Regions from separate parts of the Bradyrhizobium sp. USDA 4461 genome, predicted to be linked through region 3. Evidence: predicted binding sites of a transcription regulator. Region 3 holds the regulator's gene; each other region holds the start of a gene.
What was found. Region 3 encodes PhoB, which activates phosphate uptake and scavenging genes when phosphate is short. Its sites were predicted from a motif close to TGTCATNNANCTGTCAT; they were not measured.
Positions count from the first base shown of each region.

Region 1: a site for PhoB is predicted at 4,167-4,183, ahead of ACVINW_RS32920 (DapH/DapD/GlmU-related protein). Genes of this name have one in related genera too.
Region 2: a site for PhoB is predicted at 4,585-4,601, ahead of ACVINW_RS33570 (DUF47 domain-containing protein). Genes of this name have one in related genera too.
Region 4: a site for PhoB is predicted at 3,451-3,467, ahead of ugpB (sn-glycerol-3-phosphate ABC transporter substrate-binding protein UgpB). Genes of this name have one in related genera too.

Region 1 covers NZ_JBSRXM010000001.1:6,982,522-6,990,330, reverse strand. Annotated here, with positions in the region: gene ACVINW_RS32935 (hypothetical protein) at 1-981, opposite strand, end outside; gene ACVINW_RS32930 (DMT family transporter) at 1,261-1,704, opposite strand; gene ACVINW_RS32925 (ABC-F family ATP-binding cassette domain-containing protein) at 1,865-3,487, shown strand; gene ACVINW_RS32920 (DapH/DapD/GlmU-related protein) at 3,489-4,121, opposite strand; gene ACVINW_RS32915 (MBL fold metallo-hydrolase) at 4,480-5,355, shown strand; gene ACVINW_RS32910 (hypothetical protein) at 5,384-5,578, opposite strand; gene ACVINW_RS32905 (PilZ domain-containing protein) at 5,616-5,918, opposite strand; gene ACVINW_RS32900 (DUF2336 domain-containing protein) at 5,925-6,698, opposite strand; gene ACVINW_RS32895 (helix-turn-helix domain-containing protein) at 7,040-7,809, shown strand, end outside.
Region 2 covers NZ_JBSRXM010000001.1:7,107,378-7,115,186, forward strand. Annotated here, with positions in the region: gene ACVINW_RS33550 (hypothetical protein) at 1-483, opposite strand, end outside; gene ACVINW_RS33555 (peptide chain release factor 3) at 706-2,325, opposite strand; gene sugE (quaternary ammonium compound efflux SMR transporter SugE) at 2,478-2,792, shown strand; partial or broken gene ACVINW_RS33565 (anion permease) at 2,793-3,798, opposite strand; gene ACVINW_RS33570 (DUF47 domain-containing protein) at 3,901-4,545, opposite strand; gene ACVINW_RS33575 (branched-chain amino acid ABC transporter permease) at 4,689-5,657, opposite strand; gene ACVINW_RS33580 (branched-chain amino acid ABC transporter permease) at 5,659-6,522, opposite strand; gene ACVINW_RS33585 (ABC transporter substrate-binding protein) at 6,588-7,808, opposite strand.
Region 3 covers NZ_JBSRXM010000001.1:1,625,319-1,633,127, forward strand. Annotated here, with positions in the region: gene apaG (Co2+/Mg2+ efflux protein ApaG) at 248-646, shown strand; gene ACVINW_RS07695 (Hsp33 family molecular chaperone) at 654-1,655, opposite strand; gene argF (ornithine carbamoyltransferase) at 1,886-2,812, opposite strand; gene ACVINW_RS07705 (acetylornithine transaminase) at 2,812-4,014, opposite strand; gene ACVINW_RS07710 (hypothetical protein) at 4,013-4,252, shown strand; gene ACVINW_RS07715 (GcrA family cell cycle regulator) at 4,513-5,025, shown strand; gene phoB (phosphate regulon transcriptional regulator PhoB) at 5,297-6,007, opposite strand; gene phoU (phosphate signaling complex protein PhoU) at 6,136-6,852, opposite strand; gene pstB (phosphate ABC transporter ATP-binding protein PstB) at 6,873-7,691, opposite strand; gene pstA (phosphate ABC transporter permease PstA) at 7,688-7,809, opposite strand, start outside.
Region 4 covers NZ_JBSRXM010000001.1:2,227,783-2,235,591, reverse strand. Annotated here, with positions in the region: gene ACVINW_RS10455 (sn-glycerol-3-phosphate import ATP-binding protein UgpC) at 1-286, opposite strand, end outside; gene ugpE (sn-glycerol-3-phosphate ABC transporter permease UgpE) at 286-1,134, opposite strand; gene ugpA (sn-glycerol-3-phosphate ABC transporter permease UgpA) at 1,134-2,015, opposite strand; gene ugpB (sn-glycerol-3-phosphate ABC transporter substrate-binding protein UgpB) at 2,078-3,394, opposite strand; gene ACVINW_RS10435 (CaiB/BaiF CoA transferase family protein) at 3,596-4,801, opposite strand; gene ACVINW_RS10430 (organic hydroperoxide resistance protein) at 5,089-5,514, opposite strand; gene ACVINW_RS10425 (MarR family winged helix-turn-helix transcriptional regulator) at 5,685-6,146, shown strand; gene ACVINW_RS10420 (GIY-YIG nuclease family protein) at 6,166-6,402, opposite strand; tRNA gene ACVINW_RS10415 (tRNA-Ala) at 6,562-6,637, opposite strand; gene ACVINW_RS10410 (TIGR02300 family protein) at 6,733-7,140, opposite strand; gene aroA (3-phosphoshikimate 1-carboxyvinyltransferase) at 7,286-7,809, shown strand, end outside.

The DNA of each region.
Region 1 (7,809 bases), 5.4 Mb from region 3:
CTTGGTCTCGGCGATGATCGCCTCGCGCGCATCGCCCCCCATCAATTCATAGTCCATCAGATGGTAGCTGCCGAAGAACAGCGCACCGACCGAACGGTCGGCGATGATCCGGGTCAGCGATTCCAGCATGTCCGACGGCGTGGTGGTGAAGGAGATCGTCTCGATCAGCATCAGGCGGCTGTTGATGGCGTCAGGCCCGAAGAACTGCGCCAGTACGCTGAAGATCACGTTGTTCTGCCGCGCCACATAGATCGTGTTGCTCGCGCCGTAGGTCTTGTCCCAGTCGGCGCCGAGCTGGCTCTTCCAGTCGGCCATGACCGTCATCCAGTGCGCGACCTGGGTCTGCGCGGCCCAGGCGACGTTCTTGGCGAGCAGTGGCGCCTGCTTCTTGCCGAACGCCTCGAGCGTCGCGAAGGGGATCGCGCCGGCGGTGAGGCATTCGTCCATGAAGGCGAGGTTGTTCTTGAGGATGGCGCGGTTGTTGTCGCGCCAATCCGCCTGCATCGGCGTGGCATCGAGCCCGTCGAGCGCCGACTGCATCCGGCTGCGATAGGCCTGCATCGATCCGCGCCACGCCTTGTCGTCGGGATTGTCGACATAGGGGCCGACCACTTCGGCCAGCGCCATCGTGCTGTGGCCGACCGACTTGAGCAGCTGATAGACGATCGGCACCTGCGGCGCCTCGGTCGGCGGCTTGCCCGGCCGGTACAGGATCAGGCGGCCGCCGGCGCCGGAGAACAGGCCGAGGATCACCGGATGCTTGTCGAGGATGTTCTTCTGGAAGATGCGCGCCGCATCGCCATAGAGCTCGAACATGCCGGTGTTGAGCGCGAGCACGTCCTTGGTCGCGACGTCGGCCGGCGTCGATGAAGTCTTGCCCGAGATCGGTGCCATGTAGTCGGGCAGCGACTGGGCGAGGGCGGCATCGCCGCTGCCCAGTAGTACCACCAATGCAGCGACCAAACGGAAACGATGAGTCATGTTATGCTCCTCGCAGCCGCCGACCCACGCCGAAGTCCGCGATGCGGCCCCCTCGACGCTGGCGGGATGCGCAATTGTTTTTGACGCAAATGAACTGGGATGGTCGATCCCGCAGGCCGCAACACGACGAGGGCGGGTGCTTACAGCTAAGCGACGAATCGGCGGGTGTCCACACCCGAAGACTACGCGGGTGGTTGCGTCATAACGTCATTCGGCGCTGGATTCAGCGGCGCTTTCTCATTCAGGGAATCATTCGCGTCGGCCGGCTTGCCGATGGCCTCAATCCTTGATCAGGAGCACGCCGCCGATGATCAGCGCGATGCCGGCCAGCCGCGAGATCGACACCGGATGCTGGGCCAGCCCGAACATCCCAAAATGGTCCATCGCGATGCCAGCGATCATCTGGCCCGCGACCACCAGCGCCAGCAGCGTCGCGGCGCCGAGCGACGGCAGCAGCAGGATCATCAGGAGGATGAAGACGCCGCCGAGGATGCCGCCGCTCCAGGCCCACCACGGCACAGCCGAGACCAGCTTCCAGGACGGCACCGGCTCGCGCGTTGCGACCAGCACGACCGCCATCGTCGCGAGCCCGCCGAGATAGCTCACGAGCCCGGCCCAGGCCGGCGAGTTCAGGGCGGACCTGAGATTGCCGTTCAGGACCTGTTGAACGGCCACGGCAATGCCGGCACCGAGCGCGAGGAGATAGAGGAACCAGACTTGCATGTGACGCCCCAAATCGATCGCCGAAGGATTTCCTTGTCATATTCGATCGGCAACGATCGTGGCATGCATTGGCGCGCGGCGCGCAACCCGCGGAATGGGCTTCCACCCGCGTCCGAGATCGAATAAGAGGCCGCAACCCCTAATTCCCCAGTATTTGAGCATGATCCGCCTCGATAACGTCTCCAAGCAAGTCGGCCACCAGATCCTTTTCATCGAAGCCTCCGCGGCGCTCCAGAGGGGCGAGAAGATCGGCCTGGTCGGGCCGAACGGCGCCGGCAAGACCACGCTGTTCCGCATGATCTCGGGTCGCGAAATCCCGGATGAAGGCCAGGTCTCGCTCGATCGCGGCATTTCGATCGGCTATTTCAGCCAGGATGTCGGCGAGATGAGCGGCCGCAGCGCGGTCGCCGAGGTGATGGACGGGGCAGGCCCGGTCAGCGTGGTCGCGGCCGAGCTCCGGGAACTCGAGGCCGCAATGGCCGACCCCGACAAGGCGGACGAGATGGACGACATCATCGCGCGCTATGGCGAGGTGCAGCACCAGTTCGAGGAGCTCGACGGCTACGCGCTCGACGGCCGCGCACGCGAGGCGCTGGCAGGCCTCGGCTTCAGCCAGGAGATGATGGACGGCGACGTCGGCAAGCTCTCCGGCGGCTGGAAGATGCGGGTGGCGCTGGCCCGCATTCTCCTGATGCGGCCCGACGTGATGCTGCTCGACGAGCCGAGCAACCATCTCGATCTCGAAAGCCTGATCTGGCTCGAGCAGTTCCTTAAGGGTTACGAGGGCGCGCTGCTGATGACCTCGCATGACCGCGAGTTCATCAACCGCATCATCAACAAGGTGGTCGAGATCGACGCCGGGCAGCTCACCACCTATTCCGGCAATTACGAATTCTATGAACAGCAGCGCGCGCTCTCCGACAAGCAGCAGCAGGCGCAGTTCGAGCGGCAGCAGGCGATGCTCGCCAAGGAGATCAAGTTCATCGAGCGCTTCAAGGCGCGCGCCTCGCACGCAGCCCAGGTGCAGAGCCGGGTCAAGAAGCTCGACAAGATCGAGCGGGTCGAGCCGCCGCGCCGGCGCCAGACCGTGGCGTTCGAATTCCAGCCGGCGCCGCGCTCCGGCGAGGACGTCGTCAGCCTGAAGAACGTCCACAAGGCCTATGGCAGCAAGCGGATCTATGACGGGCTCGACTTCATGATCCGTCGCAAGGAGCGCTGGTGCGTGATGGGCATCAACGGCGCCGGCAAGTCGACGCTGCTGAAGTTGGTCGCCGGTTCAACCGAGCCGGACGACGGCGCGGTCGCGATCGGCGGCAGCGTCAAGATGGGCTATTTCGCCCAGCATGCGATGGACCTGCTCGACGGCGAGCGCACCGTGTTCCAGTCGCTGGAGGACGCATTCCCGCAAGCCGGGCAGGGCTCGCTGCGCGCGCTTGCCGGCTGCTTCGGTTTCTCCGGTGACGATGTCGAGAAGAAGTGCCGGGTGCTGTCGGGCGGCGAGAAGGCACGGCTGGTGATGGCCAAGATGCTGTTCGATCCGCCGAACTTCCTGGTGCTGGACGAGCCGACCAACCATCTCGATCTCGCCACCAAGGAGATGCTCATCAACGCGCTTTCCGAGTTCGAAGGCACCATGCTGTTCGTCTCGCACGACCGGCATTTCCTCGCCGCGCTCTCCAACCGCGTGCTCGAGCTGACGCCCGATGGCATCCATCAATATGGCGGCGGCTACACCGAATACGTTGCGCGCACCGGCCAAGAAGCGCCGGGTTTGCGGAGCTAGCTCAAGCCCGCCACCGCGCGCAGAATGCCTCGACGTCGCCGGACTGAAACTCCGGCAGGCGCTCCCAAATGGTTTCCGGCGGCCAATTCCACCAGGCGATCTGCGACAGCTCGGCCGCGATCTTGCGGCTGAACCGCTCCTTGATCGGCCGGGCCGGGACGCCGCCGACGATGGTGTAGGGCGCGACATCGCGCGAGACCACCGCGCCGGCCGCCAGCACCGCGCCGTCGCCGACGGTGACGCCGGGCAGCACGATCACGCCATGGCCGATCCAGACGTCGTTGCCGATCACGGCGCGATCCGCGCGTCTGTTCTTGAAGAAGTCATGATCGCGCTCGGCGGCGTCGGTGTAATATTCCGGGCAATAGGTGAAGCGATGCTGGGACGGGCGCTCGAGCGGATGATTGGGCGCACCGATCCGGACCTGCGCCGCGATCGCGCAGAAGCGGCCGATCACGGCGTCGGCGACCATGCAGCCGCTGCCGAGATAGGAGTAATCGCCGAGCTCGCTGTATTCGATCGCGGTGTCGCCGAGCACTTCGCAGCAACGTCCGACCTTGACCTCCCGCAGCTTGACCGTCGTCTCGATGACGGTTTCGGCAATCTTGGGGCGGGAAGGTTTTGGTGCGGTCATGGCGTTGTCCTCGATAGGGCGAGCCGCTTCAGTCGCACGATTTTTGTTACGGTGAAATGACAGGAAAGGAGAACAGGCGCCCGCGGTCTAGTTTTTCAGGGTATCCGCCGCGACAATCGCCCGCACCATCGCGTCCTTCAGCGCCGCGCTGTTGGCGGGGTTCGATTGGCGCTTGCCGCCGGGGTCGTCGAAATCGCGCGATGGGGCATCGGCGCAGCATGGACGACATTTCGGATGAAATGCGGCATCGCCGTTTCTCGCCAGCAATGCAAAGCGGCATGGGGCGCTGCGTAGCGCTCGGCTTGTGGAGCCAAATACCGCCCGCTACGCTTCGGAAAAAAAGCGGGAGCGGAACGGCATGAAGCAGATCAGGATCGGCGACATCACGATCGACGCGGTGATCGAGCGCGAGGGGCCGTGGCGGCGGCCGCAGGATTTCTTCCCGACCTACGACGACGCCGTCTTCAAGCATCACCTCAAGACGATGGAGCCCGAGGTCTTCGACGCTGCGCGCGGCATGATGGTGATCACCTACCAGACCTTCGTGGTGCGGACCCCGCGCTATACCATCCTGGTCGACACCTGCACCGGCGAGGACAAGGGGCACCCGCCACCGTTCGACTTCCCGGGCAAGGAGCGTTGGCGCAACGAGCTGTTCGCGCTCGGCATCTCCTATGAGCAGATCGACTACGTGTTCTGCACCCATCTGCATATCGACCACACCGGCTGGAACACGACGCTGCGCGACGGGCGCTGGGCGCCGACCTTTCCGAACGCGAAATACGTTTTCCATAAAGGCGAGTACGCGGCCTGGGAGGCCGAGAATGCGAAAGGCGCCAATCCGCCCGGCACGGTGTTTCGCGACAATTGCCTGCCGATCGTCGAGGCGGGGCAGGCGCTGCTGGTCGACGACGACTACGCGCTCGACGACACCGTCACGCTGACGCCGACGCCGGGCCATTCGCCCTGCCACTGCTGCATCAACATTGTCTCGAAGGGGCAGCGCGCGGTGGTCGCCGGCGACCTGATGCATCACGCGATCCAGTGCCGCGAGCCGGAGTGGTCGGCTAAGCCGGATTGGGATCCGAAGCAGTCGGCACGGTCGCGTCGGAAATTCTTTGCCTCGGTCGCCGGGACCGATACGCTGATCCTGCCGATCCATTTTCCCGCTCCGACGGTCGGCCTGATCACGGCCGACGGCGATCGCTTCGACTATCGCTTCAAGCGGGAGTAGACGCGGGCGGCCGGGAGCCCAGGTGTTATCAGAACCGCGCCGTGCGGGCCCGGCGCGGGGCCTGGGTCAGAAAGCGCTCCAGATCGGCGCACAGGCGATGCGCGAGCTCCTCATCGATCGCGAAGGTCGAGGCGGTGCCGGCGCAGTCGATTTCGATGGTTCCGCGCAATGGCGCGGCGGAGGTGGTCGACACCTCGATGTCTGTCGCTCTCTGCACGGTCATCTCGTCAACCTTCCCTTCAGGCGGTGGCCGCCAATCCTCATCTGGGGATGACGGGGCGTCCCTTTCGCCGTCGTTCTTCGATGAATCTCACGCCGATCTCGGTGCCGTCGACACGAACCAGCTCGCAGCGCCGGAACGCCAGCCCCCGCGAGGACAGCACCAGAAAGAATTCCTGGGCCTTCAGCACGTCGAGTGTCCCCTCGACCTCGAGCCGGGCACCGCTCTGCGAGACGTCGAGCAGGATGCAGCTCCGCCGCCAGGTCCCGTCGACACCCATCAGATTGACGGGATGGCGCGTGTCGAGCTTGACGCGCTCCGCCCTGCGGTCGCCATATGTCATGCACACTCACACGGCCTGGGTGCGCTTCGTCGTCACCATGGCCCGCGCCTCCGCATCGTCGATCGTGGCTGGCGGGTTTGCGGAGGCGCGGGCCGCACCGGCAGCGTTGGCGGCGCGGATCGTGTCCCGAAGCTCGGGCCGCACGAGCTTGAGCAGCCGGGCCTGCCGGGGCGGCGTCGACCGCATCACGAGGTCGGCAAGGACGCGGTGAGGCAGGTCGCTGCGCGAGATCAACGCGTCTGCGATGTCGTCGTCGCGCTCGGCGGCATCGACCATCATGGCAAGGCCGGCGCTGGTCATATCCGCGCCGGGATTGCGCGCCAGCGCGCGAAGCACATTGCTGTCGCCGCGCATCAGCAGAATGTCCGCGAGCTCGGCGTTGACCTGCTTGCGGCCGGCGATCGCGCAGAGATGTCCTTCGGCCCGCATCCAGGCGATGTCGATCAAATCGGCATCCGGAATGCAGTCGCATTTTCTCAGGATCGGCGCGGCGACATCGGCGTCGTCATGGTTGGCCAGACGACGCGCCAGTTCGCACGGCACCAGGTGCAAGTCGGCAAGCGAGCGGCTGAGCGTGGTCAGGGTCCGCAACTCGACGTCGTCAGTCAGGCGGATCAGGATCCCGTCGAACATCTCGACCTGTTGCGCGCTGAGCCGATGAGCGTCGTCGAGAAAAAGCTTTGCCACCTCCTGTAGCATACGCGTGCGGAGATCGGGGGAGCCGGCCTTCAGGACGTGGTCGAGCTTGGCAATAAGTTCTGGCGAGGCAATGGCTGTCATTGCGGTACCTAAAATGTTCCGCGACGAGGAACGTCATTGTTCCCAAGGTCAATCTGCCCGCCGAATCTTTAATAGAGGTATAGAATTCGATGGGGAGGGCCACCCCGACGGTGGATGTCCCGGCAAACACTATCGAAATTCGGCAGCGGCGAACCTTTGCCTGATTGTCCGGCTGGGCGCATGACCCGCATTTTCCCTGATTGAATTTGTCGGACGATTCGCATCTGGTGCTTGGAATTCATCAATGAGCCCGGGCGCGAGGTGGGCGCGGCCGACAAATTTTGCAGAACAGTTCATTTGAAGACCAGTTCATTTGAAGAACATGTCATAGGAGCGGTCATTTGACGGCGCCATTGCTGGTGCCGAGAGTCTTTCGTTTTGACGATGTTGATGCATTCCGGAGTTCGATCCGAAATCTGGATGTTGATTTCACGCCACTCGTGCGGAAGATTTCGGCCGAGCAGGTCATCCTGAGCTTGCCGGGATGCGAGCTCAATTACACCCAGTCCTTTCCACGGATCGTCGACGCACAGCTTGGGCCGCACACCACCGCTGTCGGCTTCACGATGGACGATGGCGTTCCGATGCGCTTCAACGGCGTCGAGCGTGATCGTGCGGTGATCGTAGTCGGCGGCGGCGGCGCGTTCTATACATCGGTGGAGCAGACGGCGCGCCAATATGCCTCGGTGATGTTCACGCCCGAGATCGTCGACCGCGGTTGGCCGAACCCCGGTCTCCATTTCAGCATCCACGAGATTTCTCAGCGCGCGCAGGACCGGCTGCGCGAGGTGGTCAGGCAGGTCCTGCTCGTCACGTCGGAACAGGTTGCGATCGCGGAATTCGCTTCGGGGGCCTCGATCAAGGAGACGCTGCTCGCCGCGATCGACGACGCGTTCGCCGAGATCGTGCCGGCCAGATGGGCGACGCGCGCCAACACGACGCGCCAGTTCAAGGTGTTCAACGACGCGCGCGCCATTCTGGCCGGCGATGTCGCCCATCCGATCTACAGCGGCGAGCTCGCCAAGCAGATCGGCGTGTCGGTGCGCACGCTGCACGACGCCATCCAGCGCTACCGGGGCATCAGCCTGCATCGCTATCTGCGGCTGCGCCG
Region 2 (7,809 bases), 5.5 Mb from region 3:
GATCGCGTTGAGGTAGGTGGTGCGGGTGTCGGCCGGGATACCCCGCGTCGAAAACGTCAGCCGCGGCGTGCCGATCATCTCGCCGGATCGCTTGAAGCTGAAGCGCACCGACATCTGCATGCCCGCACGCGCGTCGTCCGGCGGCGGCGGGGCCCAGCAGGAACGCAGCGCGGCGAAGAGATCGCCGATGGTATTGAGATCATGATCCGGCTTTCGGTACTTATCGGCCTGTCCCTCGGGCGGCACGGTCAGGATCGTGAGCTGGAGATTTTCGCCGTACGGATAATCCATCTCGGGAAAGCACGGCCCGGTGTTGAACACACTGCAATAAGACGGGATGCAAGGCCCCTCGTCGAGCACACTGCAAGGCGTGTGTGCGAACGGAGCCGGGTTGGTCTGCTGCCGCTGCTGCGCAGAGGCAGCGCTCGCGAACGCAAAGGCCAGCACGGCAAAAGCGAGACAGATGGCGACGCGTCGGAGCATGCAGACGGACCCGGATTGCGCTCCGGGGAACATGGTACCGCGGGCAGACCGCATCAAGCGGGGCCGGTTCACATCCTCGCGCTTCTCTCGCCACACCGTCGCTGTCATCGCCCGGCCCCGACCGGGCGATCCAGTATTCCAGAGACAGCGGTGATCGAACGGATAGGCCGCGGCGTACTGGGTCCCCCGGTCAAGCCGGGGGACGACAGTGCGTATGCAACGCTACGCCTTCTTCTTCACGTCCTTGACGTTGGAGAAGGTGATGCCCTCCGCCCGCTCGCGCGTGTAGCCGAGATAGAATTCGTTCTTGGCCATGAACACGGGATCGCCGTCGACGTCGTCGGCGATGCCGGAATTGTTGGCGGCGATGAAGGTGTCGAGCGCCTTGCGGTCGTCGGAGGAAATCCAGCGCGCCAGCGAGAATTCGGAGACCTCGAACTCGACCGGCAGCGAATATTCCGCGTCTAACCGCGCCTTCAGCACGTCGAGCTGCAGCGGACCGACGACGCCGACCAGCGCCGGCGCGCCGTCGCGCGGCCGGAACACCTGCACGACGCCCTCCTCCGACATCTGCTGCAAGGCTTCCTTCAGCTTCTTCGCCTTCATCGCATCGGTGAGGCGAACGCGGCGGACGATTTCCGGGGCAAAACTCGGCACGCCGACGAAGGTCAGATCCTCGCCCTCGGTCAGGGTGTCGCCGATCCGCAAGGTGCCGTGGTTGGGAATGCCGACGACGTCGCCGGCGAAGGCTTCATCCGCCACCGAGCGATCCTGCGCGAAGAAGAACTGCGGGCTCGACAGGCTCATGTTCTTGCCGGTGCGGACCAGCTTGGCCTTCATGCCGCGGCTGAGCTTGCCCGAGCACAGCCGGGCGAAGGCGATGCGGTCGCGATGGTTCGGATCCATGTTGGCCTGGATCTTGAACACGAACGCGCTCATCCGCGGCTCTGATGCATCGACCTTGCGCAGATCGGAATCCTGCGCGCGCGGCGCCGGCGCGAACTTGCCGAGGCCTTCGAGCAAGTCGCCGACGCCGAAATTGCGCAGCGCGCTGCCGAAATAGACCGGCGTCAGATGGCCCTCGCGGAACGCGGCGAGCTCGAACGGCTTGCAGGCCTCCGAGGCCAGCGCCAGCTCGTCCTTGACCTCGGCGACGTCGAGGTTGGGATTGCGCTTGCCGAGATCGGCGATGTCGATCTGCTCGGTGGCGCCGGTCTTGGCGCCGCCGCCTTCCAGCAGCCGCACGCCGCCATTGACGACGTCATAGGTGCCGAGGAAGTCGCGGCCGCGGCCGACCGGCCAGGTCATCGGCGTGGTGTCGAGCGCCAGCGTCTTCTCGATCTCGTCCAGCAGCTCGAACGTGTCGCGGCTCTCGCGGTCCATCTTGTTGATGAAGGTGATGATCGGGATGTCGCGCAGCCGACACACCTCGAACAGCTTGCGCGTGCGCGCCTCGATGCCCTTGGCGGCGTCGATCACCATGACCGCGGAGTCGACCGCGGTCAGCGTGCGATAGGTGTCTTCCGAAAAGTCCTCGTGGCCCGGCGTGTCCAGGAGGTTGAACACCAGCTCGTTGAATTCGAAGGTCATCACCGAGGTGACCACCGAGATGCCGCGCTCGCGCTCGATCTTCATCCAGTCCGACCGCGTGTTGCGGCGCTCGCCCTTGGCCTTGACCTGGCCCGCGAGGTTGATGGCGCCGCCGAACAACAGCAGCTTTTCCGTCAGCGTAGTCTTGCCGGCGTCCGGGTGCGAGATGATCGCAAAAGTGCGCCGGCGCGCCACTTCCTCTGACAGCGGCGAGCGGGACGGCGATTCGGCTGAAACTGAAATGTCGGACATGGCGGGCATTTGGCAGGGAAAACGGGCGCAATCAAGGGCGTTTTGTCGCAATGCGGAGCGGCGGCGCGATCCCCATATATGGCCGGAAAGGACGACCTTTCCCTCACCACATCACCCGCGGGGACGACCCTGCCTTATCCGGAGGGTTCGTTATGGCTTGGGCCATTCTGTTCACCGCAGGCCTGCTCGAGATCGGCTGGGCGATCGGACTGAAATATACCGAGGGCTTCTCGCGGCTGGTGCCGTCGGTGCTGACGCTGGCGGCGATGGCCGGCAGCGTGCTGCTGCTCGGCCTCGCGCTGAAGACGCTGCCGATTGGAACCGCCTATGCGGTCTGGACCGGGATCGGCGCGGTCGGCACTGCAACGCTCGGCATCATCCTGCTCGGTGAGCCGGCGACCGCGATGCGGCTTGCCAGCATCGCCCTGATCGTGTCGGGCATCGTCGGGCTGAAACTGGTCGGTTAATTACTTCAGGATTTGCACGACCCAATACGTCGCCGCGGCGACCGCGGCCGACGCCGGGATCGTGATCACCCAGGCGTAGACGATCGAGCTCGCCACGTTCCAGCGCACGGCGGAGAGCCGCCGTGCGGCGCCGACGCCGACGATGGCGCCGGTGATGGTATGCGTGGTTGAGACGGGAACCCCGAGATAGGTCGCGATGAACAGCGTCGCGGCGCCGCCGGTTTCGGCGCAAAAACCCTGCATCGGCGTCAGCTTGGTGATGCGAAGCCCCATGGTGCGGACGATCCGCCAGCCGCCCATCAAGGTGCCCAGCGCCATCGCGCTCTGGCAGGCCAGCACGACCCAGAACGGGATTTCGAAGGTGTCGCCGAGATGGCCCTGCGAGTAGAGCAGCACGGCGATGATGCCCATGGTTTTCTGCGCGTCGTTGCCGCCATGGCCGAGCGAATACAGCGACGCGGAGGCGAATTGCAGGATGCGGAAGGCGCGATCGACCGCGAACGGCGTCGAGCGCACCGAGAGCCAGGACACGATCGCGACCAGCACCAGCGCCAGCAGGAAGCCGACCAGCGGCGACAGCACGATCGCGAGCAGGGTCTTGGTCAGCCCGCTCCACACCGCCGCTGAGATGCCCGCCTTCGCCATGCCGGCGCCGACCAGGCCGCCGATCAGCGCGTGCGAGCTCGATGAGGGAATGCCTAAGCCCCAGGTGATCACGTTCCAGACGATCGCGCCGACCAGCGCGGCGAAGATCACGGTCGCATCCACCACCGACGGGTCGATGATCCCGGTGCCGATGGTGTTGGCGACATGCAGGCCGAACACCGCGAAGGCAACGAAGTTGAAGAACGCCGCCCAGAACACCGCATATTGCGGCCCGCAGCACCCGGGTCGAGACGATGGTCGCGATCGAGTTCGCGGCGTCGTGCAGGCCGTTCAGGAAGTCGAACAGCAGCGCGACCGCGATCAGGATGGTCAGAACCGGAAGACCCAGCGTGGCGTCCACGTGATGCCCCGCTTTATTGTGTTTTCTTGAGCATGATCTCCGCGCAAACGTGTTCCGCGTTTGTCGCGCCGGAAAACCGCTCCACACTTTTCCGGATCATGCTCAGACTTGCTCGATGACGATGGAGTTGATCTCGTTGGCGACGTCGTCGAAGCGGTCGGCCACCTTCTCGAGGTGGTCGTAGATCTCCGCGCCGACGATGAAGTCCATCGTGTTGGCGTTGCGGTGCTTCAGGAACAACTCCTTGAGCCCGATATCGTGGAGATCGTCGACCCGGCCCTCGAGCTTGGTCAGTTCCTCGGTGATCTGGGTCAGCATCGAGACGTTGTGGCCGATCGCCTGCAACAATGGCAGCGCGCGGACGACCAGATTGGCGCATTCGACGATCAGGGTGCCGATCTCGCGCATCGGCGGCTCGAACTCGCGCACCTCGAACAGCATCACCGCCTTGGCGGTCGCCTGCATCTGGTCGACCGCGTCGTCCATCGCGGTGATCAGGTTCTTGATGTCGCTGCGGTCGAACGGGGTGATGAAGGTGCGGCGAACCGCGGTCAGCACCTCGCGGGTGACGCTGTCGGCGTCGTTCTCGAACTGATTGACGCGCTGGCAGAACACCGGGGTCTCCTCCCCGCCCTTCAGCATGTCCTGCAGCGCCAGCGAGCACTGCACGGAGGTCTGGGCGTGGCGGGCGAACAGCTCGAAAAACCGCTCTTCCTTGGGCAGGAAGGCGCGAAACCAGCGCAGCATGTCTCTGTTCCATCATTCTGGGACAGCCCTTTTAGCGACTGTCACAGAACTGTCATAGAGCATCTGGCGGGGAAAAAACCTGAAACGACCGCCCGAACGGGCGGTCGTCCACCGCTATGTCGGCCGAAATCCTGCCCCTGCCCTTACAGCGACCGCCTGAGCAGATGGGCCAACTCGCCGACCAGGCCGCGGCGGAACAGCAGCACGCAGGCCACGAAGATCACGCCCTGGATCACGGTCACCCACTGGCCGAACCCGGCGAGATATTGCTGCATGGCGATGATCACGAAGGCGCCGACCACCGGGCCGAAGATGGTACCGAGGCCGCCGACCAGGGTCATCAGCACGATTTCACCGGACATCGACCAGTGCACGTCGGTGAGCGAGGCGTTCTGCGCCACGAACACCTTCAGCGAACCGGCAAAGCCCGCCAGCGTGCCCGACAGGATGAAGGCGAGCAGCTTGTACTGGTCGGTCTTGTAGCCGAGCGAGATCGCGCGCGGCTCATTCTCGCGGATCGACTTCAAGACCTCGCCGAACGGCGAGTTGATGGTGCGGTAGATCAACAGGAAGCCGGCGAGGAAGCCGACCAGCACCACGTAGTAGAGCACCATCGGCTTCGAGAGGTCGAAGATCCCGAGCAAATGGCCCTGCGGGATGCCCTGGATGCCGTCCTCGCCATGGGTGAACGGCGCCTGCAAATACAGGAAGTAAAGCAGCTGCGACAGCGCCAGCGTGATCATCGAGAAGTAAATGCCCTGCCGCTTGATCGAGATGTAGCCGGTGACGAGGCCGAGCAGAGCCGCCGCGGCGGTGCCGACCACGATCCCGAGCTCCGGCGGCAGCCCCCACACCTTCAGCGCATGCGCCGAGACGTAGCCGGCGGTGCCGAGGAACATGGCGTGGCCGAACGACAGCAGGCCGCCAAAGCCGATCAAGAGGTTGAAGGCGCAGGCGAGCAGCGCAAAGCACAGCGCCTGCATGACGAAGAACGGATAGATCCCCGTCCATGGCACCACCGCCAGCAGCACCGCCATCACGGCGAACACGATCATCTCGTCGCGCATCGCGCGCGGCGTCATCGGAAGTGTATCGTCGGTCAATGCTGACATATCAGGCCGCCCGTCCCGTCAGTCCCGTTGGCTTCACCAGCAGCACCAGCACCATCAGGACAAACACCACGGTGTTGGAGGCCTCGGGATAAAAATACTTGGTCAGTCCCTCGATCACGCCGAGCGTGAAGCCGGTGATGATCGAGCCCATGATCGAGCCCATACCGCCGATCACGACCACCGCGAACACCACGATGATGAGATCGGCGCCCATCAGCGGGCGGACCTGGTTGATCGGCGCCGACAGCACGCCGGCGAGCGCGGCAAGGCCGACGCCGAGCCCGTAGGTCAGCGTGATCATGCGCGGCACGTTGATGCCGAAGGCGCGCACCAACGTCGGGTTTTCCGTCGCGGCACGCAGGTAGGCGCCGAGCTGCGTCTTCTCGATCAGGAACCAGGTGGCAAGGCACACCACCAGCGAGAACACCACCACCCAGCCGCGATAGATCGGCAGGAACATGAAGCCGAGATTGACGCCGCCCTTGAGCTGATCCGGGATCGAGTAAGGCAGGCCGGAGGAGCCGAAATAGTTCTGGAACACGCCCTGCACGATCAGCGCGATGCCGAAGGTCAAGAGCAGGCCGTAGAGATGGTCGAGCCCGGTCAGCCATTGCAGCATGGTGCGCTCGAGGATCATGCCGAAGATGCCGACCACGACGGGGGCGATGATCAGCGCCCACCAGTAGTTGATGCCGCCCAGATTGAGCAGGAAATACGCCACGAAGGCGCCCATCATGTAGAGCGCGCCATGCGCGAAATTGATGATGTTGAGCATGCCGAAGATGACGGCAAGCCCGAGACTGAGCAGCGCGTAGAACGAGCCGTTGATCAGTCCGACCAGAAGCTGTGCGTAGAGAGCCTGCATCGAATGAGCTTTCGCTTAGATAGATGAAGCCCGCCGGCCACGCGCATGGCCGGCGGGCGTGATCGTCACTTCTTCAGGAGCGCACAGGTGCTCTTGTCGAGCGGCGTGAAGGCCTGGTTGCCCGGCACGGTGCCGACCAGCTTGTAGAAGTCCCACGGTCCCTTGGACTCCGAGGGCTTCTTCACCTCGAACAGGTAGGCGTCGTGGGTGACGCGGCCGTTGGCCTCGACCTCGCCCTTGCCGAACAGCGGATCGTCGGTCGGGATGGTCTTCATCTTGGCGACCACCTTGGCGCCGTCATGCGGATTGCCGCCGAGCGCTTCCAGCGCCTTGAAGTAATGCGTGAGGCCCGCATAGACGCCGGCCTGCACCATGGTCGGGGGCGCGCCGTTCTTCATCCGCTCCGAGAAGCGCTTGGAGAACGCGCGGGTGTTGTCGTTGAGGTCCCAGTAGAAGGTCTCGGTGAAGTTCAGGCCCTGCGCGGTCTCGAGCCCGATCGCCTTGACGTCGGTGAGGAACAGCAACAGCGCGGCAAGCTTCTGGCCGCCCTTGACGATGCCGAACTCGGCCGCCTGCTTGATCGAGTTGGTGGTGTCGCCGCCGGCATTGGCGAGGCCGATGATCTTGGCCTTGGAGGCCTGCGCCTGCAGCAGGAACGAGGAGAAATCGGCGGTGTTGAGCGGATGCTTGACCCCGCCGACCACCTTGCCGCCATTGGCGAGGACAACCGCAGTGGTGTCGCGCTCCAGCGCCGCGCCGAACGCATAGTCCGCGGTCAGGAAGAACCAGGTGTCTCCGCCCGCCTTGACCAGCGCCTGGCCGGTGGCGTGCGCCAGCATGTAGGTGTCGTAGGTCCAGTGCACCGTGTTCGGCGAGCACTGTGCGTTGGTGAGGTCCGAGGTCGCAGCGCCCGAATTGATGTAGACGCCGTTCTTTTCCTTCACGACGTTGTTGACCGCGAGCGCGACGCCGGAATTCGGCACGTCGACGATGGTGTCGACCTTGTCGACGTCGAACCACTGGCGCGCGATGGTGGTGCCGATGTCGGGCTTGTTCTGGTGATCGCCGGAGATCAGGTCGATGGTCCAGCCCTTGGCCTTGAGGCCGGAATCCTCGATCGCCATCTGCGCCGCCAGCGTCGAGCCGGGACCGGCGAGGTCGGCGTAGAGGCCGGACTGATCCGACAACACGCCGATCTTGACGACCTTGTCGTCGGCGGAGGCAATGCTCGCGACGCTGAGCGCCATCGCGGTGCCGAGCAGAAGCGCAGAAATCGTGTTCTTCATG
Region 3 (7,809 bases):
AATATCGGTCCGCGACTTCCTGAGAAAGCCTTGCCGACCCAACGCGCGGCGACATGCGGCCGCGCCTTAAAGCGGAACTATGTTGAAACCGCGATGAACGGACGCCCCCAATTCCGGCCTTTCAAGCCCGGCTTTTCAAGTCCGGCAGGCGATTGGTTCCGGCTGACCAATTGGCTATGATAGGCCCCTGTTTGCGCATGATCCGATCGAACGCGGGTTTTGCACTGAGACCATCGGATTGAGCCGTATGTATCGCGCCATTACCCGTCAAATCGAAGTCACCGTCGAGCCCAACTTCATGCCGGAGCGCTCGTCGATCGACCGGCGCGAATATTTCTGGTCGTACAGGATCGTGATCGTCAATTCGGGGACGGAAACGGTGCAGCTGCGGACCCGGCACTGGATCATCACCGACGCCACCGGCCGCCGCCAGGAGGTGCGCGGCGAAGGCGTGGTCGGCGAGCAGCCGGTGCTCGCGCCCGGCGAGCGCTTCGAATACACGAGCGGCGTGCCGCTGCCGACCGCGTCCGGCTTCATGACCGGCAGCTACCAGATGGTGACCGAGGCCGGCGAGCGCTTCGAGATCGACGTGCCGACGTTCTCGCTGGACAGCCCGAGCCCGGACGGCAAGCGGGTGCTGAACTGAAGCGCGCCTACTCCACGCCAGCCTCTTCCGGCGTGAACTCGTACACCGACGAGCAGAACTCGCAGGTCACGACGACCTTGCCGTCCTTGACCATCTCGGCACGATCGTTCGGCGCAAAGCTCTTCAGCATCGAGGACACCGCATCGCGCGAGCAGGAGCACTGCGCGCGCAGCGGTTGCGGGTTGAAGACGCGGACGCCGCGTTCGTGGAACAGGCGGTACAGCAGCCGCTCGCCGGAGAGATCCGGATCGATCAGCTCGACGTCCTCGACCGTCGAGATCAGCGACTGGCCCTCGACCCAGGCGTCGTCATCCGGCACCGAATGCGTGACCGTGCCCTCCGGCGCGTCGCCGGGGTGCAGATCGGCCTGCTTGGCGCGCTCGGGCGCCTTGGGCAGGAATTGCAGCAGGATGCCGCCGGCGCGCCAGTGCAGCTTGCCGCCCTCGCCGCCGCGCATCTCCTCGCCGACCGCAAGCCGCACCCGGGTCGGGATCTGCTCCGAGCGCAGGAAATATTCGTGCGCCGCCTCTTCGAGGCCGCCGCCGTCGAGCGCGACCAGCCCCTGGTAGCGGCTGGTGTTGGAGCCCTGATCGATCGTCATCGCAAGGTGGCCCTTGCCGAGCAGCTCGCCCGAGGTCTGCCCCGGCTTGAGCTGCGCCGCGTCGTAGCGCGCATAGGCACGCAGCCGGTCGGGCGCCTGGAAATCGACGATCAGGAGCGACACCGGACCTTCGGTCCGGGTCTGCAGGATGAAGCGACCTTCGAACTTGACCGACGAGCCGAGCAGCGTGGTCAGCACGATCGCCTCGCCGAGCAGCTTGCCGACGGCAGGCGGATAATCGTGCTTGTGCAGGATCTCGTCGAGGGCCGGGCCGAGCCGGGTCAGCCGGCCGCGCAAATCCAGCGCGCCGACCTCGAAGGCCAGCACGGCATCGTCGACAGGAACCGCAGACGGCGCGCGGACCGGCGCCTCGGGCGTGATTTTGATGTCGGGGGATTGTGAAACCATGGCGCTCTATCTGGGGTCTCGGACCGTGAAACGAAAGGGGTTCAGCACACCGAGGATCGACGTCGTCCCTGCCTAGTGCGCAATTGCGCACGGGAGCAGGGACCCATAACCACCGATGTGAGTTGCTGCATCAAGCTGTGGCCCCAGCTTTCGCAAAATTTCCATCGGTGGTTATGGGTCCCGGGTCGCGCTTCGCTTGCCCGGGACGACAACACTCACTGACCTGCGCCTTACGCGACTTCGTTAAAGCACCAGGCCAGGATGCCCTTCTGCGCATGCAGGCGGTTTTCCGCCTCGTCGAACACCACGGATTGCGGCCCGTCGATCACCTCGTCGGTGACCTCCTCGCCGCGATGCGCGGGCAGGCAGTGCATGAACAGGGCGTCCGGCTTGGCGAGCGACATCAGCTTGGCATTGACCTGATAGGGCCGCAGCACGTTGTGGCGGTGCTCGCCCTCCTTGTCGCCCATCGACACCCAGGTGTCGGTGACGACGCAGTCGGCGCCGCGGACGGCGGCTTCCGGATCGGTGCCGAGCATGATCGGGGCATTGGTCGCCTTGATCCAGTCGCGCATCGGCTTCTTCGGCGACAGCTCCGGTGGGGTCGCGACATTGAGCTGGAACTTGAACCGCTCGGCGGCATGCGCCCAGGACGCCAGCACGTTGTTGTCGTCGCCGGTCCAGGCCACCGTCTTGCCCTCGATCGAGCCGCGGTTCTCCTCATAGGTCATGAGATCCGCCATCACCTGGCAGGGATGCGAACGCCGGGTCAGGCCGTTGATGACGGGAACAGTGGCGTGGGCGGCGAGCTCGAGCAGCGCGTCATGGTTGAGGATGCGGATCATGATCGCATCGACATAGCGCGACAGCACGCGCGCGGTGTCGGCGATGGTCTCGCCGCGGCCAAGCTGCATCTCGGCGCCGGTCAGCATGATGGATTCGCCGCCGAGCTGGCGCATCCCGACGTCGAACGACACCCTGGTGCGGGTCGACGGGCGCTCGAAGATCATCGCCAGCGTCTTGCCCTCGAGCGGCTTCTTGCCCTTCTCATGCGCCTTCAGCTTCGCCTTCATGGCGGCGCCGGCGGACAGCATGTTGCGCAGCTCGGCGAGCGGCAGCTCGTTGATGTCGAGGAAGTGACGGACCGGCTTGCTCATCATCCGGCCTTCCTCGGCTGCGCTGCCGACAATGTCGCGCAGGCACGCTCGAGCGAGACGATCGACTGGTCGATCTCGGCTTCCGTCACGATCAGGGGCGCCAGGAACCGGACCACGTTGTCGCCGGCACCGACCGTGAGCAGCTTCTCGCTGCGCAGCGCGGCGATCAGGTCGCCCGACGGCACCACGGCCTTGACGCCGATCAAGAGGCCCTCGCCGCGCACTTCCGACAGCACGCCGGGATAGCGGTCGACCACGGAGGCGAGCTTCTGCTTGAGCAGCAGCGACATCTTCTGCACATGCTCGAAGAAGCCGGGCTTCAGCATGACGTCGAGCACGGCATTGGCGGCGGCGACCGCCAGCGGATTGCCGCCAAAGGTCGAGCCGTGCGAGCCCGGCGCCATGCCTTCGGCCGCTTTCGCGGTCGCCAGCACCGCGCCGATCGGGAAGCCGCCGCCGAGCGCCTTCGCGAGCGACATCACGTCCGGCGTGACGCCGGTGCGCTTGTAGGCAAACAAATCGCCGGTACGGCCCATGCCGGTCTGCACCTCGTCGAACGCCAGCAGCAGGCCATGTTCGTCGCACAGCGCACGCAGCGCCTTGAAGAACGCCTGCGGCGCCGAGCGCACCCCGCCCTCGCCCTGCACCGGTTCGATCAGGATGCCGGCGGTGTGCGGGCCGATCGCCTTCTTCACCGCCTCGATGTCGCCATGCGGCACCTGGTCGAAGCCGTCCATCGGCGGGCCAAAGCCTTCGAGATATTTCGCCGCGCCGGTCGCGGCCAGCGTGCCCAGCGTGCGGCCATGGAAGGCGCCTTCGAAGGTGATGATGCGGTAGCGCTCGCCATGGCCCTTGGAGAAGTGATAGTGGCGGACCAGCTTGATCACGCCCTCCATCGCCTCCGCGCCGGAATTGCAGAAGAACACGAAGTCGGCGAAGCTCTGCTCGCACAGCCGCGCGGCGAGCACCTCGCCGTCCGGGCTCTTGAACAGGTTCGACATGTGCCAGAGCCTGGTCGCCTGTTCCTGCAGCGCCTTCACCAGATGCGGATGCGCATGCCCGAGCGCGTTGACGGCGACGCCCGAGGTGAAATCGAGATAGCGGTCGCCGTTGGTTGCGATCAGCCAGGCGCCCTCACCGCGCTCGAAGCCGAGATCGACCCTGGCGAAGACGGGAAGCAGATGCGACGAGGCGTTGGTCATGGCGTTCACTGCCGGTTTGAAGCCGACAATTGCCGCGCGCCTTGACGCCAGCGCAGCAACGGCCAGCTTCGGAAAACAAAACGGCCGCCTTTGCGGGCGGCACGTGGGCAACATTCTATGCTGCGGCGGGTCCGTGTCAATCGCCAGGAGCCGGTCCTTTGCCGGGCTTCCTGCGCTGCCGAACGAGCGCAATCCGGAGCATTCCGGTGCGGTGGAAAAGCCTCACAGCAATGCTTAACTTTGTCGGAACATGTGGACGCACGGCCGCGGACTCTTGCGCCAGAGTCACGCCATATTGTAGCGTTTGGCCTGTCGGGTACGACATCTCGTGCGGCAGTACTGGACCCTCTAAGTAGCCTTTGTGTCTCGCGTAAACGTTCGGGCGCAACACCGCGCCCGGCGAGGGCTAAGGGATTCTGGCCGCAGGGATATTTGTCCAGATTTGGCTCGCAGCGCCGCTCCAATGACTGGCCGGCGCCATGCGAAAGGAAGAATGCGATGACGGTATTGACCTGGTCCGACGATCGCGTCGAGCAGCTGAAGAAGCTCTGGGAGTCTGGCCTTTCGGCCAGCCAGATCGCAGCGGAACTTGGCAATGTGACGCGAAACGCCGTGATCGGCAAAGTGCACCGGCTCGGCCTCTCCGGCCGCGCCAAGGCACCCTCCACGGCGGCGCCGCGGCAGCGCAAGGCGCGCCCCGCCCAGCACATGATGCGAGTGGCGCGCCCGGTCTCGCGCGGCAACACCGCGCTCGCGCACGCCTTCGAGGTCGAGATGGAGCCCGATCCGATCTCGTTCGACAACGTGGTGCCGATGAGCCAGCGGCTGTCGCTGCTCGAACTCAACGAGGCCACCTGTCACTGGCCGGTCGGCGATCCCTCGAGCCCGGAATTCTTCTTCTGCGGCGGCAAGGCGCTCGCCGGCCTGCCCTATTGCGCGCATCATTCCCGCGTCGCCTACCAGCCCGCCGCCGATCGCCGCCGGCCGTCGGCGAAGCCGCAGATCAAGTAGCCCTCGGGAAAACTACGGAAGACCTGAAAAACAAATCCCCGCACAAGCGGGGATTTTTTGTGAGCGAATGAACATCAAGGGCACATAGCCCAGGTCAAGCGCACTGCGCGACGTAAGGTGAGCACACGCGCCCCTCCCCACCCTCCCCCGCAAGGAGGGAGGGAGCCGGACAGTGTGCTCACCTCACGCGATAACGAGCCGCCGCTCGTGGCGCGATGGATTGCTTCGCTCCGCTCGCAATGACGATGACGGCTCTCGCCGGAAAGGCGACTTACGGCTGCGGCTCGGCTTTCGCGAAGCGGTCGTCGAGCGCGTAGCCGGCGCCGCGCACGGTGCGGATCGGATCCTGCTCGCGGCCCGGATTGAGCAGCTTGCGCAGGCGGCCGATATGGACGTCGACGGTGCGCTCATCGATGTAGATGTCGCGGCCCCAGACGCTGTCGAGCAGCTGCTCGCGGCTGAACACGCGGCCGGGATGCTCGAGGAAGAATTCGAGCAGCCGATACTCGGTCGGCCCGAGATCGATCGGACGGCCCGAGCGCGCGACGCGGCGCTTCTCGCGGTCGAGCTCGATGTCGCCATAGGTCAGGACGGTGGCGAGCCGCTCCGGGCTCGCGCGGCGCAGCAGGCCCTTCACCCGCGCCAGGAGCTCCGGCACCGAGAACGGCTTGACGATGTAATCGTCGGCGCCGGTGGCCAGACCGCGCACCCGCTCGCTCTCCTCGCCGCGCGCGGTCAGCATGATGATCGGAAGCTGCTTGGTCTCGGGCCGCGCCCGCAGGCGGCGGCACAGCTCGATGCCGGACAGGCCCGGCAGCATCCAGTCGAGGACCACGAGGTCGGGAACGCGCTCCTTGAGGCGGGTATCGGCATCGTCGCCGCGCCCCACCGTTTCGACATCGTAGCCTTCCGCATCGAGGTTGTAGCGCAACAGCGTCGTTAGCGCTTCCTCGTCTTCGACTACCAGAATGCGTGCGCTCATCGGTCTAAGTTCTTTCTCTGTGGTGATCTGTTGCCCAGACGCAAACCGAAACACTTAGCTTCTTGAGCATAATCCCCGCGGAAACGACTTGTCGAAGACAATCCGGTTCCGCGCGTGCGGATGATGTCCTAGTTACCCGGCACAGTGGTGGCAAAATTGGTCATGTCGCCCTTCGGGCGCTTGTCGGTGATCTGCTGGCCTTCGATCATGTAGAACACAGTCTCGGCGATGTTGGTGGCGTGATCGCCGATCCGCTCGATGTTCTTGGCGCAGAACATCAGATGGATGCAGAACGAGATGTTGCGCGGATCTTCCATCATGTAGGTGAGCAGCTCGCGGAACAGCGAGGTGCAGATCGCATCGACCTCCTCGTCGCCCTTCCAGACGTTCATCGCCGCCGGCAGATCGTGCGCGGCATAGGCGTCGAGCACCGACTTGACCTGCGACAGCACGAGGTCGGTCATGTGCTCCAGGCCGCGGATCAGCTTCAGCGGCTGGAAATCGCTCTCCAGCGCCGCGACGCGCTTGCCCATGTTCTTGGCGAGGTCGCCGATCCGCTCGAGGTCGGTGGCGACGCGCATCGCGCTGACGATCTCGCGCAGATCGATCGCCATCGGCTGGCGCCGCGCGATCGTCAGCACCGCGCGCTCTTCGATGACGCGCTGCAGATTGTCGATCTCGATATCGGCGGCGACCACGCGCTTGCCGAGCGCGACGTCGCGCCGGATCAGCGCGTCGACCGACTCGGTGATCATCCGCTCGACGAGGCCGCCCATCTCGGCGACCAGGCGGGTCAACTCCTGCAGGTCGCTGTCGAATGCCTTGGCGGTGTGTTCAGAAGCCATCATCTGTCTCCTCAGCCCGGTCAGCCGAACCGGCCAGTGATGTAGTCCTGGGTGCGTCGATCGCTCGGCGAGGTGAAGATCTTGTTGGTGTCGTCGAACTCGATCAGCTCGCCGAGATACATGAAGGCGGTCTTGTCGGAGACGCGCGCCGCCTGCTGCATGTTGTGGGTGACGATCGCGATCGTGTAATCCTCGGAGAGCTCCTGGATCAGCTCCTCGACCTTGGCGGTGGAGATCGGATCGAGCGCCGAGCACGGTTCGTCGAACAGGATCACCTCGGGACGCACCGCCACGGTGCGCGCGATGCACAGCCGCTGCTGCTGGCCGCCGGACAGCGACAGGCCGGAGGCGTTCAGCTTGTCCTTGACCTCGTTCCACAGCGCGCCGCCGCGCAGCGCCTTCTCGACCCGGTCGTCCATCTCGGACTTCGAGATCTTCTCGTAGAGGCGGATGCCGAAGGCGATGTTCTCGTAGATCGTCATCGGGAACGGCGTCGGCTTCTGGAACACCATGCCGACCCGCGCGCGGAGCAGATTGAGGTCGAGCTTGGGATCGAGGATGTTGGTCTGGTCCAGCATCAGCTGGCCGACCGCGCGCTGGCCCGGATAAAGGTCGTACATCCGGTTGAAGATGCGCAGCAGGGTCGACTTGCCGCAGCCCGACGGTCCGATGAACGCCGTGACGCGGTTGGTGCCGAGCGTCAGGTTGATGTTCTTCAGCGCGTGGTGCTCGCCGTAATAGAAATTGAGGTTACGCACCGTGACTTTCGGCGGCGCGTCCGGAAGCGGCACCTGGGGAACGTGGCCCGCGACAGTCGTGGAGACGGAAAGCTCGGTCATTTTGCGGTCCTTTCGGCACCAAGGATACGCGCGCCGATATTCAACGCGAGCACGGTGAAGGTGATGAGCAGTGCGCCGCTCCACGCCAGTTCCTTCCAGTAGGCGTAGGGGCTCTGCA
Region 4 (7,809 bases), 600 kb from region 3:
TGTTGTAGACGCTCATATGCGGATAGAGCGCGTAGTTCTGGAACACCATCGCGATGTCGCGATCGGCGGGCTCAACCTGGTTGACGACGCGGCCGCCGATGTCGATCTCGCCGCCGGTGATGGTCTCGAGCCCGGCGACCATGCGCAGCAGCGTGGACTTGCCGCAGCCGCTTGGGCCGACCAGCACGCAGAACTGGCCGTCGCCGACGTCGACATCGACGCCCTTGATGGCCTCGAAGCCGCCGGGATAGGTCTTGCGGACACTGCGCAGCGTGACGTTGGCCATTACTTTTCCGTCTCCACCAATCCGCGCACGAACAGTTTCTGCATCACGACGACGACGAATACCGGCGGCAGCATCGCGAGCAGCGCGGTCGCCATCACCACTGGCCATTCGGTTAGCGCGTCGGTCGTGGTGATCATCTTGCGGATGCCGACCTGGATGGTCTGCATGTCGTCGCGTGTCGTGATCAACAGCGGCCAGAGGTACTGATTCCAGCCGAGGATGAACAGGATCACGAACAGCGCGGCCATGTTGGTGCGCGACAGCGGCAGCAGCGTATCCCAGAAGAAGCGGAACGGGCCCGCCCCGTCGATCCGCGAGGCCTCCAGCAATTCATCCGGCACCGTCATGAAGAATTGCCGGAACAGCAGCGTTGCGGTGGCGGACGCGATCAGCGGCAGCGACAGGCCTGCGTAACTGTCGAGCAGATGCAGGTCGGCGACGATCTTGTAGGTCGGATAGATGCGCACCTCGACCGGCAGCATCAGCGTGATGAAAATGATCCAGAAGATCGCCATCCGGAACGGAAAGCGGAAATACACGATCGCATAGGCCGAGATGATCGAGATCGCGATTTTGCCGACCGCGATCAACAGCGCCATGATCAGCGAGTTCAGCATCATGTTGAGCACCGGCTCGCGGGTCGAGCCGCTCGTGCCGACAAACAGCGTCTGGTAGTAGGTCTCGAGGAAATGGCCGCCGGGCAGCAGCGACATCTGGCCGTTGGCGATGACGGCGTTGTCCTGGGTCGAGGCGACGATCGCCAGATACACCGGGAAGGCGACGATCGCGATCCCGATCCACAGGATGACGTGAGCCAGATAGCGCTGGAAGCCCTCCTCCTCGACCATCAGTAGGTCACCTTGCGTTCGACGAAGCGGAACTGGATGCCGGTCAATACGACGACGATGACCATCAGGATGACCGACTGCGCCGCCGAGGAGCCGAGATTGCCGCCGAGCAGGCCGTCGGTATAGACCTTGTAGACCAGCGTTTCGGTCGCCTTGCCGGGGCCGCCGCGGGTCATCGTGTCGATGATGCCGAAGGTGTCGAAGAAGGCGTAGACGATGTTGATGACCAGCAGGAAAAAGATGGTCGGCGACAGCAGCGGGAAGATCACGGTCCAGAACCGCCGCATCGGGCGGGCGCCGTCGATCGCCGCGGCCTCGATCACGCTCTTGGGGATGCTCTGGAGCCCTGCGAGGAAGAACAGGAAATTGTAGGAGATCTGCTTCCACGCCGCGGCGAGGATGATCAGGGCCGCCGCCTGATCGCCGTCGAGCAGCGGATTCCAGTCAACCCCCATGGCGCGCAGATAGCGCGACAGCACGCCGAGCGAAGGGTGCAGCATGAACACCCAGAGCACGCCGACCACCGGCGGGGCGACGGCATAGGGCCAGATCAAGAGCGTGCGGTAGAGCGTCGAGCCGCGCAGCGGCTTGTCGGCCATGACCGCGAGCAGCAGCGCAAACGACAGCGAGGACACCGCGATCGCGAACGAGAACGCGAAGGTCCTGACGATCGCGGCGAAATAGGCCGGGTCCTTGAACAGCTCGAGATAGTTCTCGAACCAGACGAAGGTGGTGGACAGGCCGAAGGCGTCCTGCAGCAGGAAGGACTGGATCACCGCCTGCGCGGCCGGCCAGTAGAAAAAGATCAGGACGATCGCGAGTTGCGGGGCAACCAGCGCGTAAGGCAACAGCTTTGATTGGAAAATCGCTTGCTTTTGCATGACATCCTGAAAAATGGCAGGCCGCATGATGCGGCCTGCCGGATCGTTGGTCTAGGGCCGGATTATTTCACGGCGGTCTTTTCAAACTGCCGCAGCATCTGGTTGCCGCGCTCGACGGCCGAGTCCAGCGCCTGCTTGGCGGTCTTCTTGCCGGCCAGCGCCTGCTCGATCTCCTCCGACCACATGTCGCGCAGCTGCACCATGTTGCCGAGGCGCAGGCCGCGGGAGTTCTCGGTCGGCTCCTTGTTGGTGAGCTCGAGCAGCGGGGTCTCGAGATAGGGCTGGTCCTTGTAGAAGCCCTCTTCCTTGGCCTTGGCGTAGGCGGCCTTGGTGATCGGCAGATAGCCCGACGCCTTGTGGATCCAGACCTGGCGATCGGTGTCCGACAGGAAGGTCAGGAACTTGGCCACGCCCTTGTATTCCTCGGCCGATTTGCCGCCCATCACCCACAGCGAGGCGCCCCCGATGATCGAGTTCTGCGGCGCGCCCTTGACGTCGGGATAATACGGCATCGGCGCGGCGGTGAAGTTGAACTTGGCCTGCGCCTTGACGTTGCCGAAGAACGCCGACGAGGTCAGGTAGATCGGGCACTCGCCCGAGGTGAAGCGGCCTTCGCCGGTGTTGGTGCGGCCGGCATAGTCGTAGGTCTTGTCCTTCTGCAGCTCGACCAGGTTCTCGAGATGCTTGACCTGCAGCGGACCGTTGAATTCGAGCACGGTGTCGAAGCCGTCGAGGCCGTTGGCCTTGCTGGCGAGCGGCACGTTGTGCCAGGCCGAGAGCTGCTCGAGATTGACCCAGGTGACCCACGAGCCGGAGAAGCCGCAGGTGGTGTAGCCGGCGGCCTTCAGCTTCTTGGCGTCGTCGAACACTTGCGGCCAGGTCTTCGGGATCTCCGCGATGTTGGCCTTCTTCAGCGCGTCGAGATTGACCCACATCACCGTCGACGACGAGTTGAAGGGGAACGACAGCATCTCGCCCTTCGAGGTCGAGTAGTAGCCGGTGATCGCGGGCAGATAGACGCTCGGATCGAACTTCTCGCCGGCATCGGCCATCAGCTTGTAGACCGGCTTCACGGCGCCGGTGGCGGCCATCATCGTCGCGGTGCCAACCTCGAACACCTGCATGATGTGCGGCGCGTTGCCGGCGCGGAATGCGGCGATGCCGGCGTTCATGGTGTCGGCGTAGCCGCCCTTGTAGGTCGGGATCACCTTGTAGTCGGATTGCGAGGTGTTGAAGTCGTTGGCCAGCTTGACGATGACGTCGTTGTTGGCGCCGGTCATCGCGTGCCACCACTGAATCTCGGTCACCGCAAATGCAGGCGACGCGAATGCAAGCGTAGCGGCGGCGACAGCAGCAGCGCCCAATCGTCGAAAAATCATCAAGGCCCCTCCCGGTTGGAAACGTCATGTTTCGTTGCGCGCGTTATCAGCGCCGGATGACGTTCAAATGACCGTATAAACGAAAGCCATCGTAGGGGGGAAGCCGCGACAAAGGGAAGCGGTAAAAAAGGCGAAGAAGCCGGCGCCGTGCGGTGCAGCGCCAGACGCGACGCTGCACCGCACGGCTGACGGATGGTTGTGTCAGCGCTTGCGCTGGGGGCCGCAGACCACGCCCTTGTCGACCAGGCCGTTGATCTCGTCCTTTGAGTAGCCGAACTCGCGGAGCACTTCCGTGGCGTGCTGGCTGAATTTCGGCGGCGTGCGGCGCAAGCTTGGCTTGGTGCGTTCGAGCCGGATCGGCGAGGCGACGCCCTTGTACCAATCCTTCTCGATGACGTCGCCGCGATGGATGGTGTGCGGGTTGGTCAGCGCCTGGTCGATCTTCTGCACGGGGCCGGCCGGCAGGCCGGCGGCGAGCAGCCGGTTGCACAGCGGCTCGGCCTCGTGCTGGCTGAACACCGCCGCAAGCTCGATCCGCAGCGCATCGCGGTTGGCGATGCGGTCCTTGTTGCGGGCAAAGCGCGGATCGGTGCCGAGCTCCGGCTTGCCGATCTCCTTGGCGAGCTTGCGGAACGTGCCGTCATTGCCGACGCCGATGAAGATGTTGTCGGTCTTGGTCGGGAAGATCGCGTAGGGCACGAGGTTCGGATGCTCGTTGCCGGTGAGCTGTGGCGGCTTGCCGTGCATGAAGTAGTTCGCGGTGTGCGGATGCATGATCGCAAGCCCGGTCTCGTACAACGTGGTCTCGATGAACTGGCCGAGCCCGGAGCGCTGCCGCTCCGACAGCGCCATCAGGATCCCGATCGCGGCATAAAGACCAGTCGTGATATCGACCAGCGGCACGCCGATGCGCATCGGGCCGCTCTCCGGCGAGCCGGTGGCCGCGATCATGCCGGTCATCGCCTGGATGATTGCATCATAGCCGGGGTTGCCGCCGCGCGGGCCGTCGGCGCCGAAGCCGGAGATCCGGCAATGCACGAGGCGCGGAAACTTCGCGCGCAGCACGTCGTTTCCGATGCCCCATTTGTCGAGCGTACCCGGCTTGAAATTCTCGATCAGCACGTCGGCGGTCTCGAGCATCTTCATCAGCACCGCGCGTCCGCCTTCGGAGGCGAGGTCGAGGCCGATCGAGCGCTTGTTGCGGTTGATGCCGACGAAATAGGCCGCGTCTTCCTCATGGAAGGGAGGGCCCCACTCGCGCACCTCGTCGCCGGCGGGCGGCTCGACCTTGATCACATCGGCGCCGTGGTCGGCGAGAATCTGGGTGCAATACGGGCCGCCGAGCACGCGCGTCAGATCGATCACGCGCAGTCCGGTCATCGCGCCCGCAGCCGCTGGGGTATTCATGGAAACAACCTTCGCTCAGTTGGGATTGGAAATGCGGTCCCAGAGCTAACGGTCTTCAGGCAAGGCAGCAATGCTTTGATCGGCGCAGGCCCATGCAGGGGCGGCGCGGGCGTTCGCCAAACGAACCGGCATCTGAAAGACAATGGTCCGCCACGTATCGCGGCGGACCATTGCGTGATGTGGAATGAGAGCGTTTTCGAGCGAAGTGGATACCGGTTCGCGTGAAGAAAACGCGTCAAAAGAAGAGTCTAGGGCCCCGTTCCGATTCAATCGGAACGGAAAGGGCTCTACACGACGGTCAGCTTGACGTCGACATTGCCGCGGGTGGCGTTGGAGTAGGGGCACACCTGGTGGGCCTTCTCGACCAGCGCTTCGGCGTCAGCGCGGGACAGGCCCGGCAGCGAGATGGCGAGGTCCACGGCGAGGCCGAAGCCGCCCTCCGAGCGCGGGCCGATGCCGACCGTCGAGGTCACCGCGGCGTCGGCGGGAACCTTGGGTCCACCCTGCGAGGCCACGAACTTCATCGCGCCGATGAAGCAGGCGGCATACCCGGCCGCGAACAGCTGCTCCGGATTGTTGCCGGCGCCGCCGCCGCCACCGAGCTCCTTCGGGGTCGTGAGCTTGACGTCGAGCGCGCCGTCGAGCGTCGCCGCATGGCCGTCGCGGCCGCCGGTGGCCTTGGCGCTGGTCTTGTAGAGCACGTTCACAGACATCGTGGTCTCCCTTGATTGTGGGCCGGTTTGAATTCGGCGATGCATGTATTGCATCCAATTGAATTGTGCGCAATATAAATTATGGAGCCTCCCATTTAATTGTCCGCAATTGAATCCACGGTCCCTTGAGCCCAGAATGACCCGGAAACGAGATGGATTCGATGACAATCATGGTCAGGAAACAGACGGCGGCGGATCAGGCGCTGCGGCTCGATAACCAGATCTGCTTTGCGGTCTATTCGACCGCGCACGCCTTCAACCGCGTCTACAAGCCGCTGCTCGACCGGCTCGGGCTGACCTATCCGCAGTATCTGGTGATGCTGGCGCTGTGGGAGCGCGACGACGTGCCCGTGAAGGACCTCGGCGAGCGCCTGTTCCTGGATTCCGGCACGCTGACGCCGCTCCTGAAGCGGCTGGAGGCGGCCGAGCTGATCAGCCGAACCCGCAGCAGCGCGGACGAGCGGATCGTCCTGATCACGCTGACGCCGCAGGGCCACGCCCTGCGCGAAAAGGCAAAAGCCGTCCCGCAGTCGATCCTCGCGGCATCAGACTGCACGGTCGGGGAGTTGCTGGCGATGAAGGACGAGATCGTCGCGTTGCGTGATCGGTTGAACGCGGTGCTGGGGGAGTAGCGGGCGGTGCGAGCTGCGGCTAGAGGCGCTTCTTGGCGAAGGCGCGGCCGGAGGCGGACTTCAGGTATCTTTCAAAAGCAACGGCCTGCTTCTCGTCGCTGAAGGCAACGTAGGTCTTGAGCCGCCAAGGCCCATATTTGGATGTATGGGGCACTTCGCCAGCGTTGTGCTTGGCCAGTCTGGCCCGCAGAACGTCGGTGAGCCCGACGTAGAAGTGCAGGCCGTCGAGGCTTTCGAGAATGTAGACGTATTTCATGAGGCTCCCCGCGCGGCGGATGGGGAGCATGCTAGCGTATTTGAATTCGGTGAGAGCCCGGCTTCGCCCTTCGGGCTACGCCGCGGCAGCCTTCGTTCACTTCGCTACGAGGGACTTCCCCAGGCTTGCCGAGCCGTAGCTCGCGAAGCGAGCGAAGGCTGGTGGAGCCAGGCGGGATCGAACCGCCGACCTCTTGCATGCCATGCAAGCGCTCTCCCAGCTGAGCTATGGCCCCATATTCCAGTGGGATGATCCTGGGGGATCGATCCCGATCCGCGCGGCCTGGATGACTCGCGCGGCAGCACCGTTGATCATAGATCGGCGCCGATCTCAAGTCTCTTCATCACCGCCGACGTCACCAATGATGTCGGTCACGTCCTCATCGCCCTCTTCCTCGTCGGCGATGAAGGTCGAATCGTCGTCGTCATCGTCGTCGATGGTCTCATCGACCTCGATATCGTCCTCGGATTCGGGAACCTGGGCCTTGACCTTGCCGGTGTTCTCCTCGGCATCGGCCTCCTCCAGCGAGACCAACTCTTCGGCCTCGGCGGGTTCCGGCATGTCGGCGGCGGTCGCAGGCGAATTGACGGTGGCGCCACGGCCCCGCGGCGGGGCCACCGGCGCGATCGGCACGACCTCGCCGGTGTAGGGCGAAATCACCGGGTTCTTGTTGAGGTCGTAGAACTTCTTGCCCGTGGTCGGGCAAATGCGCTTGGTTCCGAGCTCGGACTTGGCCACGTGGTCATCCCAGAATTTTGCTGAAAAACGGTGCTTCACTTGGCTAGTTGAGGGGCCGCTGTCAATAGCGGTTTGCGCGCAAGTGACGGGCGCGTGACGCGGTGTTGCCTATGTGATACCTGCCGCGGCGCGAGAGGACACAGTCTTGGCCCATTCTGACATCCCGACCCCGCTGGAATCGCGCGCCTGCGGCCCCCTGGCCGGCAAGGTCCGCGTCCCCGGCGACAAATCGATTTCCCACCGTGCCCTGATCCTGGGAGCGCTTTCGGTAGGCGAAACCCGCATTTCCGGCCTTTTGGAGGGCGAGGACGTCCTCAACACCGCCAAATCGATGCGCGCACTGGGCGCCAAAGTGGAGCGGACCGCGCCTTTTGCCTGGTCGGTCGCAGGCGTCGGCGTCGGCGGCTTCGCCCAGCCCGCAGCCCCGCTCGATTTCGGCAATTCCGGCACCGGCTGCCGGCTGGTGATGGGCGCGGTGGCGGGATGCCCGATCGCGGCCATCTTCGATGGCGACGCCTCGCTGCGGTCGCGCCCGATGCGCCGGATCCTCGATCCCCTGGAGCTGATGGGCGCCCGGACCAGCGATATCGGGGCCGGCGGCCGGCTGCCGCTGACCCTGCATGGTGCCCGCTATCCGGTGCCGATCGTCTACAAGACGCCGGTCGCCTC